3 regions of the Billgrantia sp. Q4P2 genome follow, and region 2 is predicted to be linked to each of the others. Evidence: predicted binding sites of a transcription regulator. Region 2 holds the regulator's gene; each other region holds the start of a gene.

Region 1 (4,207 bases), on a different contig from region 2:
ACCAGGCGCGACTCGAGGCGGGGCGGCTGCCGGTGATGCGCGGCTATCGTCTCAACGACGACGACCGCCTGCGCCGTGACGTGATCAACGCCCTGATGTGCCACGGCCGCATCGACTTCGCCGCCATCGAGGCGCGCCACGACATCGTCTTCCGCGACTACTTCGCCGACGCGCTCGGCGAGCTCGCGGAAATGCAGGCGGACGGCCTGCTGTCGATCCAGGACGGGGCCATCGAAGTGCGGCCCGCCGGCCGCCTGATGATGCGCAACATGGCGATGGCCTTCGATGCTTACCTGAAGCCCAACGAGGGACGGTTCTCGCGTACGGTCTGATTGCTTCGACGAGGCTCAGGCCACGGACTGAGGCAGGGCGGCACCCTCGGGTGCCGTCATGTGTATAGGAGCATGGGATCGTTCAGGCAGGTACGGGTAACGCGACAGTCTTTTCCGGGGATGCAGTCGCCTGGCTATCCTGGGGTCGGTACTTCCGCATGATGTAGCGCAACCGCTTCATCACGTCGAGGTTGGCGGCCTCCATCCTGGCCAGTGCCTGCATCGCTGCTTCGGTCTCGCCGGCATGGAACAGGCTGACTGCCTGTATCGCTTGGCGATGTACTTCCCGATGGGGTGCCTCCAGCGCCTGGAAATCCTCGTCGCTACGGAAGCGCGCACTGCTGCTGCCTTCGTAGTACCAGCGCCCCAGCGCACACTGGGTTTCGTCGGGGAGTTCCTCGGCGGTCTTCGATGATAGACCCATCAGAATGCGATATACCTCCAGCTTGACCTCGAGTTCCTCCAGATTGGCCAGTTCCACCTCGCTGAGCATGGCGGAGAAGGCCAGCGCCTGGCTGCTCTCCCGGGTCAGGTTCAGCAACTGCTCGGTGCGTTGCATCACGCGGTTGGCTTCGCAGCTCAGGCGCTCGGCTTCGCTGGCATTGTGATGCATACGGGTATCCACGCTGCCGGTTTGGCCGAGAATATTATCGGTGAGACTGCCTATCTCCTCGGTAGCGGAGCCGGTGCGAGTGGCCAGCTCACGCACTTCTGTTGCCACTACGGCAAAGCCCCGGCCGGTCTCGCCGGCGCGGGCGGCCTCGATACTGGCATTGAACGCCAGCAGCGTCGTCTGCAGCGAGATCTCCTCGATCAGGTGAACGAAGTTGTCGATGCGATCGGCGTCGCCTCGCAGCGAAGAGACGTCCTCGGCGGCTCGGCCAATACGCTGATTGAGTTCGCGTAGCGCCTCGACCATGGCATTGAGTGCCTCCTGACTCTGCAATGACTCGCTGGCGGTATGGTCGGTGATGCGCTTATTGCTCACCAGCAGGCCGGAGAGTTCGGAGAAAGATTCACGCAGCGCCACCATGGAATCGCCGAACCCCGTGAGGTTAGCGAATAGGTGCTGATGGAGTCGCTGCTCGGCTTCCAGAGCATCGATTCTTGCCTGCATATGCTCGCGTTCTTCGCTCGAAGTGGCAGAGGCGCATGGCGAAGCGGCGCTCGCTGAGGTCGGGGCGCGTTTCCAGAAGCGCATGGGGACTCCTTTATACAGGGATGGAGACTGGAACCCGCCGTCGGCAAGGCCGGCGGCGGAGTGCGCTTAGGTCAGACCGCGCGCTCGAACAGCAGGTTGTTCTCCAGGTGGATGTGCTCCATCAGGTCCTCGCGAAATTCGCGCAGGCCGGTATAGAGGGCACGCCAGGTGGTGCAGGCTCCCTTGGGCGGGGTGATGTCGTCGGTGAGCAGCATCACCTGCTCCAGGTTCTCGCCATGATCGTCGTGCTCATGGCGCATCACGGCGATCGGCCCCTGGGCCTGGGCACCCATACCGCGGCGCAGCATCGGGAACAGGATCTGCTCCTCCTTCTGCATGTGGCTCTCCATTTCCTGGTAAATCACCAGCAACAGGTCGGCCAGGCCGCGTGGGCAGCTGTCGCGTTCACCGTGGACCTGCTCGACTCGGCGCGCCATGCGGATCAGCTCGGGGAGCTGCTCGCGGTGCACGTCGTGGTAGCGGGTCAGGATGTGATCGATCAGCTCGTCGTTGCTGGCGTCACGCCAATCGCGTTGCTCGCTGCTGGCGGCCGGCAGTGCCTCGAGTTCGGCGACGAGCCGGTCGACATGCAGGCCGGCACGCTCGGCGGCCTGGCGCAGGCTGATGCGCCCGCCGCAGCAGAAGTCGATGTTATGAGTGTGGAAGATACGGGTGGCGCCGGGCAGTGACAGGGCGATACGGCCAACGGTCTGTTCGAGCAGGTTCATGCGGTGTGCCTCGGATAATGGGATGACACCCTGCTAGAGCAAGCAGCGTGCCAGATTGCATTCTCCTTGAGTTTCAGCTGCCTACAGTTTATGTGGTAAAAAATACCCTGTCTTGTTAGGGTTATATAAACCCAGTGATGGTATTTATCACCATGCTTGACGATTCCCTTCTAGCCGACCTCACCGCCGACCTGCCCAGTGCCGTGAGGTTGCAGCGCTTGGTGCGTACCCTACGTGAGGGGTTTCGCTGTGGAGCAGTATGTCTGCTGCGGTTGCAAGAGGACGTACTGGCGCCAGTAGCGGTGGAGGGACTGGTCCGTGAAGCGCTGGGGCGACGCTTCGAGGTGGCCCGCCACCCGCGCCTGGCTGCCATTCTCACCAGCCGTCGCTCGACCCTGTTCCCCCCCGACTCGACCCTGCCCGATCCCTACGATGGCCTGGTCGAGCAGCAGCCGGGCGAGCCATTGCACGTGCACGACTGCATGGGGATCAGCTTGCACGTGGAAGGGGAGCCCTGGGGTGTGCTGACCCTGGATGCGCTGATGGCCGGCACCTTCGATGAGGTGTCGCGCACGGTGCTGGAGCGCTATGCGCTGCTGATCGAAGCCGCCGTGCGTGTCTCGCGCCTGGAACAGGAGGTGCGCGCGCTGCGTATGGCGCCCCATGGCGCGGTCTTCCATGCCGAGCCTGGTGAAGGTGGCGAAATTCTCGGTCATAGCGCTGGACTGCAGCGGCTGTTGCGGGAAATCGACGTGGTGGCGGAATCGGACCTGCCGGTGCTGCTCAGTGGCGAGACCGGGGTGGGCAAGGAGCTGTTCGCGCGGCGCTTGCACCAGCGCTCCCCGCGCCGTGATCAGCCGCTGGTGCAGGTCAACTGTGCAGCGCTGCCCGAAACGCTGGCCGAGAGCGAGCTGTTCGGTCACGTGAAGGGGGCGTTCTCGGGGGCCACGACAGGTCGTGCGGGACGCTTCGAGGCCGCCGACGGCGGTACCTTGTTCCTTGACGAGGTGGGCGAGCTGCCGCTGGCGATCCAGGCCAAGTTGCTGCGTGCCTTGCAGAACGGGGAAGTCCAGCGCCTGGGCGAGGACACCCCGCGCCGGGTCGACGTGCGTATCATCGCCGCCACCAATCGCCACTTGGCCGATGGCGTGCGCGACGGTTATTTCCGCGCCGATCTCTACCATCGCCTGTCGGTCTATCCGGTGGCGATTCCGCCGCTGCGCGAGCGCGATAGCGACGTATTGGTGCTGGCCGGCCACTTCCTCGAGATCAACCGCGCCCGGCTCGGCGTACGCAGCCTGCGCCTGTCACCACAGGCCGAAGCGGCGCTGCTCGGTTATGCCTGGCCAGGCAACGTCCGAGAGCTGGAGCACGTCATCAGCCGGGCGGCGATCAAGGCCCTGGGCCACGGCGCCCGACGTGACGATATCGTTACCCTCGAGCCAGAGTGGCTCGACTTGCCCGGTGCCTTAGCGTTGAAAGCCGCAGAGGACAAGGAGAGCGAGCCTGAAGCGCGCCCCGGTATCGTTCAGCCGCTGCGCAATCAGGTCGAATCCGCCCAGCGACGGGCCATTCGCCAGGCGCTGGCGGCATGCGACGGCAACTGGGCAAATGCCGCCCGGGGGCTCTCTGTGGACCCCAGCAACCTGCACAAGCTGGCGCGTCGTTTGGGGATCAAATAGTTACCGTAATGCAAGAGCTAGCGTTAAAAATAAAATCTAGATGTGGTGCTTGATCCGGCTCTCTTGGCTATATATGGTAGCCAAGGCCCCGGTAACGGGGCACTGACTCGGGCTTGACGCATATCAGTGCAGGCGGGCGGTGTCGAGCTTAGGATGAACGGTTTCGTGGCCGCCCTTGGCCGCGCCGAATCCACTGGTTCGCACCATCGGAGAGTCGCCATGTTGCCGTTGTCCCTGTCGCGTTTGCCACGCCCGCCCGCGCCG
Region 2 (4,207 bases):
GTACCAGCTTGGTGGCAGCTCGGGCGTGGAGGCCGCGTTTGTTGGTCAGGGTCAGCTTGCGGCAGGGCACGCTCAAGTTTCCTTGCGTTCAGACGTCTCTTCGGTCTCTTCCTGTACGGCGGTGACCGGAGTGTGGATACCGAGTTCGCGATGGCGCAGGCGCACGTCGGGCTGTTGCTGGGCCAGATGCTTGGCGAGGCGCTCGGCCAGGTAAACCGAGCGATGCTGGCCGCCGGTGCAGCCGATGGCGACAGTCAGATAGCTGCGGTGGGTATCGCGGTAGGCCGGTAGCCAGCGTTCGACCCAGGCGATGATGTCGTCGAGCATTTCCTGGACAATGGGATACTGCTCCAGGAACTCGACGATACTGGGCTCCCTGCCGGTGGCCGAGCGCAGGCGCGGGTCCCAGTAGGGGTTGGGCAGGCAGCGAGCGTCGAAGACGATGTCGGCGTCGAGAGGAACGCCGCCCTTGAAGCCGAACGACTCCACGGTCAGGGTCAACTGCTCGGCGCGATGGCTGGCCACCTGCTCGGTGATGCGCCCGCGCAGGTCATGAACCGACAACCGCGAAGTGTCGATGATCAGGTCCGCCAGGTTGCGAATGTCGCTCAGCGTCGCGTCTTCGGATTCGATGGCCTCGCCCAGGGTCATGTCCCGGCCACGGGTCAACGGATGGCGACGTCGGGTAGCGGAGTAGCGTTCGAGGAGAATGCGGGCATCGGTGGTCAGGTAGATGATCTGGCAGTCGACCTGCTTGGTGCGTAGCTCTTCCAGCAGCCGTGGGAAGCGCTCCAGGGCATGGGGCAGGTTGCGTGCGTCGATGCTGACGGCGATCGAGGTCTGGATCGTGGGGGAGTTGCGCAGTTCATCCACCAGAGATCCGAGTAGCATCGCCGGCAGGTTGTCGATGGAGTAGTAGCCGATGTCCTCGAGCGCTTGCAGTGCGATCGACTTGCCGGAGCCGGAACGGCCGCTGATGATCACAAGCTGCATGACGGTTCTCCTGATCAGGGGCCGGCCGAACGGCGAGTAGAAAAAGTCAGGCCGAGGACTGTCGTCGGATCGCTTCGATGAGGTGCTCGTGGAGTTCACGCTGGCTCGCGCACTTGCGCAGCCCCGCACGCGTATCGGCGTCGTTCATCACGCCCGCCACCTGGCTCAGCAACGACAGATGCGTGTCGTCGGCCTCCTCGGGCACCAGCAGCACGAAGACGAGATCGACTGGCTCGCCGTCGATGGCGTCGAAGTCGATGGGCTCGGCCAGTTTGAGAAAGGCGGCCACCGGGCTATGGCAGTGGGGGCTACGGGCATGGGGGATGGCCACGCCATTGCCGATCCCGGTACTGCCCAGTCTCTCACGACCGACCAGTCTGCCGAAGACCTCCTGACTGTCGAGGCTAGGAGTGTTCTGCGCTATGAAGGTGCTGAAGAACTCCAGCACCCTCTTCTTGCTGCCCCCGGGAACGTCGAACAGCGCGCGTTCCGGGGGCAGGATGGTTTCCAGTGTCATGGCAGCTCAGCGAATGCCGGCGCCCTGGGCGCGCGCTTGGGCCTTTTCCTTGTGTTTGACCAGTTGGCGGTCGAGCTTGTCTGTCAGCGCATCGATGGCGGCATACATGTCCGGATCGGAGGCTTCAGCATGAAGGTCGGCGCCGGCGGCATGCAGCGTGCAGGCGGCCTGCTGACGCTCCTTTTCGATCGAGAGCGTCACTTGCACGTTGGTGATGTTGTCGTAATGGCGCTGGACGCGGCTAAGCTTTTCGCTCACGTAGTCACGCAGTGGATCGGTCAGTTCAACATGATGGCCGGTGATGTTGACTTGCATGACAAGCTCCTTCGTCCTTCGGGTGGTGGCTCGATTGTAACCCTTTTTGCTGTCCTGCAAACCCCCTCGAAAGTGACGATTGCCCAGCGTCAGCGTTACGTCGAGGCATCAGCGAAAACGCTTGCGCTCGCTCGAGGAGGGAATTCCCAGAGCTTCACGATACTTGGCTACCGTGCGACGTGCCACCTCGATACCGCTCTCTGCCAGCAGATCCACCAGGCGACTGTCGGAAAGAGGCTTGCGCGGTGGCTCGTCGGCGATCAGTTTGCGGATACGGGCACGAATAGCCGTGCTGGAGTGGGCGTCCCCGTCGCCGTTGCCACCTACGTGGCTGGAAAAGAAATACTTCAGCTCGAACACGCCGCGTGGGGTGTGGATGAACTTCTGTGTCGTCACGCGCGATATGGTCGACTCGTGCATCTCGACGGCCTGGGCGATGTCGGCCAGCACCAGGGGCTTCATGGCTTCTTCGCCCTGCTCGAGAAACTCGATCTGGCGTGCCATGATCTCCCGCCCCACCCGCAGCAGGGTATCGTTGCGGCTGGCGAGGCTCTTCATCAGCCAGCGCGCTTCCTGCAGGTGATCCTTGAGGAACTGGTTGTCCTGGCTCTTGTCCGCGCGCCGCACCAGCGCGACATAATCGGGCTGTATGCGCAGCCGGGGCAGGGCCTCGGCGTTGAGTTCCACGCGCCAGCCTGATTCGTCGTGATAGGCAACCAGGTCCGGGGTGACGTAGCTGCTGCCCACTTCGGCATAGGCGCTACCGGGGCGTGGGTCCAGCGAGCGAACCAGGGCAATGACCTCATTCAGGGCATCGTCGTCCAGCCCCAGGCGGCGCTTGAGCAGGCGACGGTCGTCGGCAGCCAGCGCCTCGAGGAACTGGCGCACCAGGCGACGGGTCTGTGGCAGCAGCGGCGTATCGTCGGGCAGGGCGGCCAGCTGCAGCATCAGGCACTCGCGCAGATCGCGGGCGAACACGCCGGTGGGCTCGAACTGCTGCAGGCGCAACAGAACCTGTTCGACCTCCCGGGTGGGTAGGCCTTCGAGCCCCTGCTGGCGCAGGCCGTCGCGGATATCTTCCAGCGCCTGCGACAGGTAGCCGGCGCCATCGACGGCATCGATCAGGCTCTCGGCGATAATGCGCTGGCGGTCGCTCAGATCGGTCATCGCCAATTGCCAGATCAGGTGGCCGGCCAGCGTCTGCTCCGAGGCCTGGCGCTCGAAATCCGGTCCTTCGCCGGTAGCGCCGCCGGAACTCGAACCATGATCGGGGTAGGTATCCGTCCAGTCACTGTCGGTGGAGAGTTCGCTGGGTATTTCGCTGGCCCAGTCATCGCTCTGGGCTTCGCCGACGGCCTGTTCGCCGAAGCCGTCGTCGAGTTCCAGCATGGGGTTGGATTCCAGGGCTTGCTGGATTTCCTGGCGTAGATCGAGAGTCGAGAGCTGCAGCAGGGCAATGGCCTGCTGCAGCTGGGGGGTCATGGTCAGCTGGGTGCCGACACGCAGTTGCAAGGATGCTTTCATGGCCATGAGAATAACGGGCTCATCTGCCGGAAAACTCTACCCTAGACCGGTCGGCAGCGACTTGCAAGAGAATTGACTGCAATATGCATGCCATCGGCAATATTTATGCCTGATTAGAATATTTTAAATAAAGATCAAATGCTTGCATAATGCACTGGATTGCGCTACAGGCGAAAATCCTCGCCCAGATAAACTTCCCGTACCCGCCTGTTGGCAAGGATGGCCTCGGCGTCACCTTCGGCAATGATCTGGCCGTCACCGACGATGTAGGCCGAATCGCAGATGTCGAGGGTTTCGCGAACGTTGTGGTCGGTGATCAGTACGCCGATGTTGCGCGCCTTCAGCTGGCGAATGATCCCCTTGATCTCGCCCACCGAAATTGGGTCGACCCCGGCGAAGGGTTCGTCGAGCAGGATGAAGGCCGGCTCGGTGGCCAGCGCCCGGGCGATCTCGACCCGCCGCCGCTCGCCGCCGGACAGGCTCATGCCCAGGTTGTCGCGAATATGGGTGACATGGAAGTCTTCCAGCAGCTGCTCGAGCCTTGCTTGTCGCCCATGGCGGTCGAGATCCTTGCGCGTCTCGAGAATGGCCATGATGTTGTCGGCCACCGACAGCTTGCGAAAGATCGACGCCTCCTGGGGCAGGTAGCCGATTCCGGCTTGGGCTCGCTCGTGCATGGCGCTGTGCGAGAGATCCAGATCGTCGATATGAACTTCGCCGGCATCCGCCTTGACCAGACCGACGATCATGTAGAACGAAGTGGTCTTGCCTGCCCCGTTGGGCCCAAGCAGCCCGACCACGCAGCCCTGTTCGATGGCGAGGCTGATGTCGTGTACCACGCGGCGGCGCTTGTAACTC
Region 3 (4,207 bases), on a different contig from region 2:
GCCTTTCGAAACTGATGACTAGTGCATCAATCCTCCGCCAGTGAGGGCAGCAGCGTCTTGAGCTTGCGGGTGAGGGTATTGCGGCCCCAGCCCAGCAGCTCGGCGGCCTCGCCCTTGCGCCCGCCGGTATGCTTGAGCGCGGTCTCGATCAGGATGCGCTCGAAGTCCGGCACCGCCTCTTCCAACAGGTGGGTGTGGCCCGCCGCCAAGGCACGGTCGGCCCAGTCGCGGAAGGCAGCACGCCAGTCGCCATTGGCGACCTCGCTGTCCTCCCCCTGGCGCAGCTCCGGCGGCAGATCCTCGATCAGGATCTCGCGCCCCGAGGCCATGACCGTCAGCCAGCGACAGGTGTTCTCCAACTGGCGTACGTTGCCCGGCCAGGCCAGCCGGGTCAGGTGAGCCTCGGCGTCCTTGGTCAGCACCTTGATGTCGGTGGCGAGCTCCTTGGCGGCTTCGGCCAGGAAATGCCGCGCCAGCCGTGGGATGTCCTCGCGCCGTTCCGCCAGCTTGGGCAGGTGCACGCGGATCACGTTGAGGCGATGAAACAGGTCCTCGCGGAAGCGACCATCCTCCACTAGCCGTTCCAGGTTCTGGTGGGTGGCCGCGATGATGCGCACGTCTACCTTTACCGGCGTATGGCCACCGACCCGGTAGAATTCGCCGTCGGCCAGCACCCGCAGCAGCCGCGTCTGGGTCTCGGCGGGCATGTCGCCGATCTCGTCGAGGAACAGCGTGCCGCCGTTGGCCTGCTCGAAACGCCCCTGGCGGCTTGCCGTGGCACCGGTGAAGGCGCCCTTCTCGTGGCCGAACAGCTCGGACTCGATCAGGTCGCGGGGAATCGCCGCCATGTTCAAGGCAATGAAGGGATGGGTGGAACGCGGGCTGTGCTGATGCAGGGCGCGGGCCACCCGCTCCTTGCCGGTACCCGACTCGCCGTTGATCAGCACCGTGATGTGCGAGTGTGACAGGCGGCCGATGGCACGGAACACCTCCTGCATCGCCGGTGCCTCGCCGATGATCTCGGCGTCCAGCCCCTCGGGCACACTCACCGGGCGCTTGCGCTCGCGGGCATGGGCCACGGCACGACGCACCAGGGCCAGCGCCTCGTCGACGTCGAACGGCTTGGGCAGGTATTCGAAGGCGCCGCCCTGATAGGAGGCCACGGCGCTGTCGAGGTCGGAGTGGGCGGTCATCACGATGACCGGCAGGTCGGGGTGCACTTCCCGCACTCGCGACATCAGGTCGAGGCCGTCGATGCCCGGCATGCGAATGTCGGTGACCAGCACGTCGGGGGGATCGTCCAGCAAGCGGCTGAGCGCCACGTCGGCCCGCTCGATGCATTCGACCTCGAGGTCGGGCTGAGCCAGGGCGCGCTCCAGCACCCAGCGAATGGCGCGGTCGTCGTCGACCACCGCGACACGTGCGACATCAGTCATGGCGCCTCTCCAATGGAATAAGCAGTCGAAACTCGGTATGACCGGGGCGGGAATCGCACTCGATCAGCCCCTGGTGCTGATGCAGGATGCCCTGGGCAATGGACAACCCCAGCCCACTGCCGTCGGCACGCCCCGATACCATGGGATAGAAAAGGGTTTCCTGAAGGCTTTCGGGAACGCCGGGGCCGTTGTCGATCAAGGCCACCTCGCAAACCAGGCGATGCCGCTCCGCGCCCAGGGTGAACTGGCGGCGTGCCCGGGTGCGCAACAATAGGCTCGGGGCTTCGGTGCCGGCTTCGGTCATCGCCTCCACGGCATTGCGCGCCACGTTGAGCACCGCCTGGATCATCTGGGCCTCGTCGCCGGGAAAATCCGGCAGGCTGGGGTCATAGTCGCGCTCGATGACCACCGACGGTGTCTCGGCCATCAGCAGGGTGCGCACCCGCTCCAGTACCTTGTGGATGTTGAGCGGCTCATGGCGCACCAGCTTGTTCGGCCCCAGCATGCTGTCGACCAGATCGCGCAGACGATCGACCTCCTCGACGATGATGCGGGTGAATTCCTGCTGGGCGGGGTCGTCGAGGTCGCGCTCCAGCAGCTGCGCGGCGCCACGAATCCCGCCCAGCGGGTTCTTGACCTCATGGGCCAGGCCGCGTGACAGCACCTTGATCGCCTCCTGACGGTTGAGCAGGGCCTCCTCGCGAGAGATCCGCAGCAGGCGGTCGCGCGGTTCCATCTCCACCAGCAGTTCCGCCGTCGACAGCGGCGTCACCGTATAATCGATCGTGACCGCGGCGCCGCCGAGCAGCGCCAGCCTTACCTCACGCTGGGTGAAAGGGTGCTGGTCGTCGCGGGACTTGGCCAGTACCTCGCCCATGCCATCGTCCTCGGCCAGCAGCGTCGCCAGGCCAAGCCCCTTCACCCGCCCCAGACTGACCGCCAGCAAGGCTTCGGCCGCCGGATTCATCCAGCTCAGCCGCAGCTCATCGTCCAGCAGCAGCACCGCCGTGGTGAGGTGTTCCATCAGGCGTCGATACATTTACGACCTTCCCTTGGTGAATGCAGGGGTGCATGAAGCAGTATGTGCATCGTCATGGCGCATCGTTGGGATCGCCGCAACCACCGCCCGAAGCCAGGCAGCACTCAGGACTCAACATTCCAAGCAAGAAACGCGCCAACCCTTCCCGGCGCGGCATGGCGCCGTTTCAGGGCGAACGCAGCGCATCCTCATGCACTATAATGGTGCACAAGCAGATAAACTGCCATGCCAGGGAGCATGCGCCTCCCCCGCCTTGGTGCATCGCGGTCCAGGGCGGGCGAAGCAAGAGAGGGGGTAATGGTCAGATTGGGGCAGAGCGCCTCGAATCAGCCGCCACCCTGCGGCAGCATCAATAGCCTCGCTGCACATGGAAGGTGACCGGCGGGCTGCGATGGCGTATCTGCCCCTGGGCGTCGAGCAGCTCCGCCTGCAGCACGTATTCGCCACGGTCGAGATCGTTGAGCATGAAGGCTCGGGTATGCATGGGGGTCTGGCTCACTCGGCCGTCGACCAGCAGCCGCACGCTGTGGTCGGGGCGCAGTTCCGGCTCGATGGCCAGTTCCACCTGCAGGTTGCCGGCATGGCTCGCGGGAAGGTCCGCCCCGTGCTCCGGCGAGCGGATGCGGAAGGTGTCATAGGGCATGAAGGGCTGGCCCGGCGCCTCGTCCATGCGGGGGGCAACGCCCTCGACGCGTGGCGGCTCGGCCCGGGGCTCCTCGACGCGCGAAGGGATGACAGTCAGTGGTGCCAGCTCCACCGGCTCACCGCCGCGGTTGGGGTCGTCAGTGAAGATCACGTTGCCCTGAGCATCGGTGGTGCGATAGATCGTCGTGGCCAGCGCCCCCTGCGCCAGTATCAGGCCCAGCAGACACAGCACGATCGCCTTGCCCATGAGGACTCTCCTTCGATGGCGACCCGCGCAGCTCAACTGTCGGCCGGCCGATGTGCCAATGAACGTATTTCCCGGCAATCTTTCGCCACTCAGTGTACGACAAAAAAGGGGCTCCGCGATGCGGAGCCCCTTGGCGGAGCCGGCTGGCAAGGCAAGCCTCGTCCAGCCGTCCGAGCTGCGGTATCAGCAGCTGTAGTACATGTCGAACTCGATCGGGTGCGTGGTCATGCGGATACGCTCGACGTCTTCCATCTTCAGCTCGATGTAGGCGTCGATCATGTCGTCGGTGAACACGCCGCCCTCGGTGAGGAAAGCACGATCCGCGTCCAGCGCCTCGAGCGCCTGGTCCAGGCTGCTGGCGACGGTCGGTACCAGCTTGCCCTCTTCCGGAGGCAGGTCGTAGAGGTTCTTGTCCATGGCGTCGCCAGGATGGATCTTGTTCTTGATACCGTCGATACCGGCCATCAGCATGGCGGCGAAGGCCAGGTAGGGGTTGGCGGTCGGGTCGGGGAAGCGAGCCTCGACACGCTTGCCCTTGGGGCTTGCCGTGTAGGGAATGCGGATGGACGCAGAGCGGTTGCGGGCGCTGTAGGCCAGCATTACCGGCGCCTCGAAACCCGGCACCAGACGCTTGTAGGAGTTGGTGGAAGCGTTGGTGAAGGCGTTCAGGGCACGGGCGTGCTTGATGATGCCACCGATGTAGTAGAGCGCCATTTCGGACAGGCCGGCGTACTGATCGCCAGCGAACTGGTTCTGACCATCCTTCCAGAAGGACTGGTGCACGTGCATGCCACTGCCGTTGTCGCCAACCAGCGGCTTGGGCATGAAGGTGGCCGTCTT

Evidence for each region. The regulator sigma-54, encoded in region 2, starts transcription at its own class of promoters, with help from an activator protein. The targets are predictions, from matches to a motif close to TGGCACNNNNNTTGCTNT.
Region 1: the regulator sigma-54 is predicted to act here: its motif matches at 2,297-2,314, upstream of ytfE (iron-sulfur cluster repair protein YtfE).
Region 3: the regulator sigma-54 is predicted to act here: its motif matches at 2,596-2,613, upstream of glnL (nitrogen regulation protein NR(II)).

Annotation. Positions count from the first base shown of each region.
Region 1 is NZ_JBRBAI010000004.1:441,879-446,085, forward strand. Features, by position in the region: gene hemN (oxygen-independent coproporphyrinogen III oxidase) at 1-332, shown strand, start outside; gene ACUY1T_RS09930 (methyl-accepting chemotaxis protein) at 415-1,533, opposite strand; gene ytfE (iron-sulfur cluster repair protein YtfE) at 1,605-2,261, opposite strand; gene norR (nitric oxide reductase transcriptional regulator NorR) at 2,414-3,943, shown strand; gene ubiT (ubiquinone anaerobic biosynthesis accessory factor UbiT) at 4,163-4,207, shown strand, end outside.
Region 2 is NZ_JBRBAI010000002.1:336,684-340,890, reverse strand. Features, by position in the region: gene ACUY1T_RS04460 (HPr family phosphocarrier protein) at 1-70, opposite strand, end outside; gene rapZ (RNase adapter RapZ) at 73-993, opposite strand; gene ptsN (PTS IIA-like nitrogen regulatory protein PtsN) at 1,040-1,510, opposite strand; gene hpf (ribosome hibernation-promoting factor, HPF/YfiA family) at 1,517-1,825, opposite strand; gene ACUY1T_RS04440 (RNA polymerase factor sigma-54) at 1,934-3,355, opposite strand; gene lptB (LPS export ABC transporter ATP-binding protein) at 3,514-4,207, opposite strand, start outside.
Region 3 is NZ_JBRBAI010000014.1:28,388-32,594, reverse strand. Features, by position in the region: gene ntrC (nitrogen regulation protein NR(I)) at 27-1,436, opposite strand; gene glnL (nitrogen regulation protein NR(II)) at 1,429-2,475, opposite strand; gene ACUY1T_RS19370 (DUF4124 domain-containing protein) at 2,825-3,367, opposite strand; gene glnA (glutamate--ammonia ligase) at 3,551-4,207, opposite strand, start outside.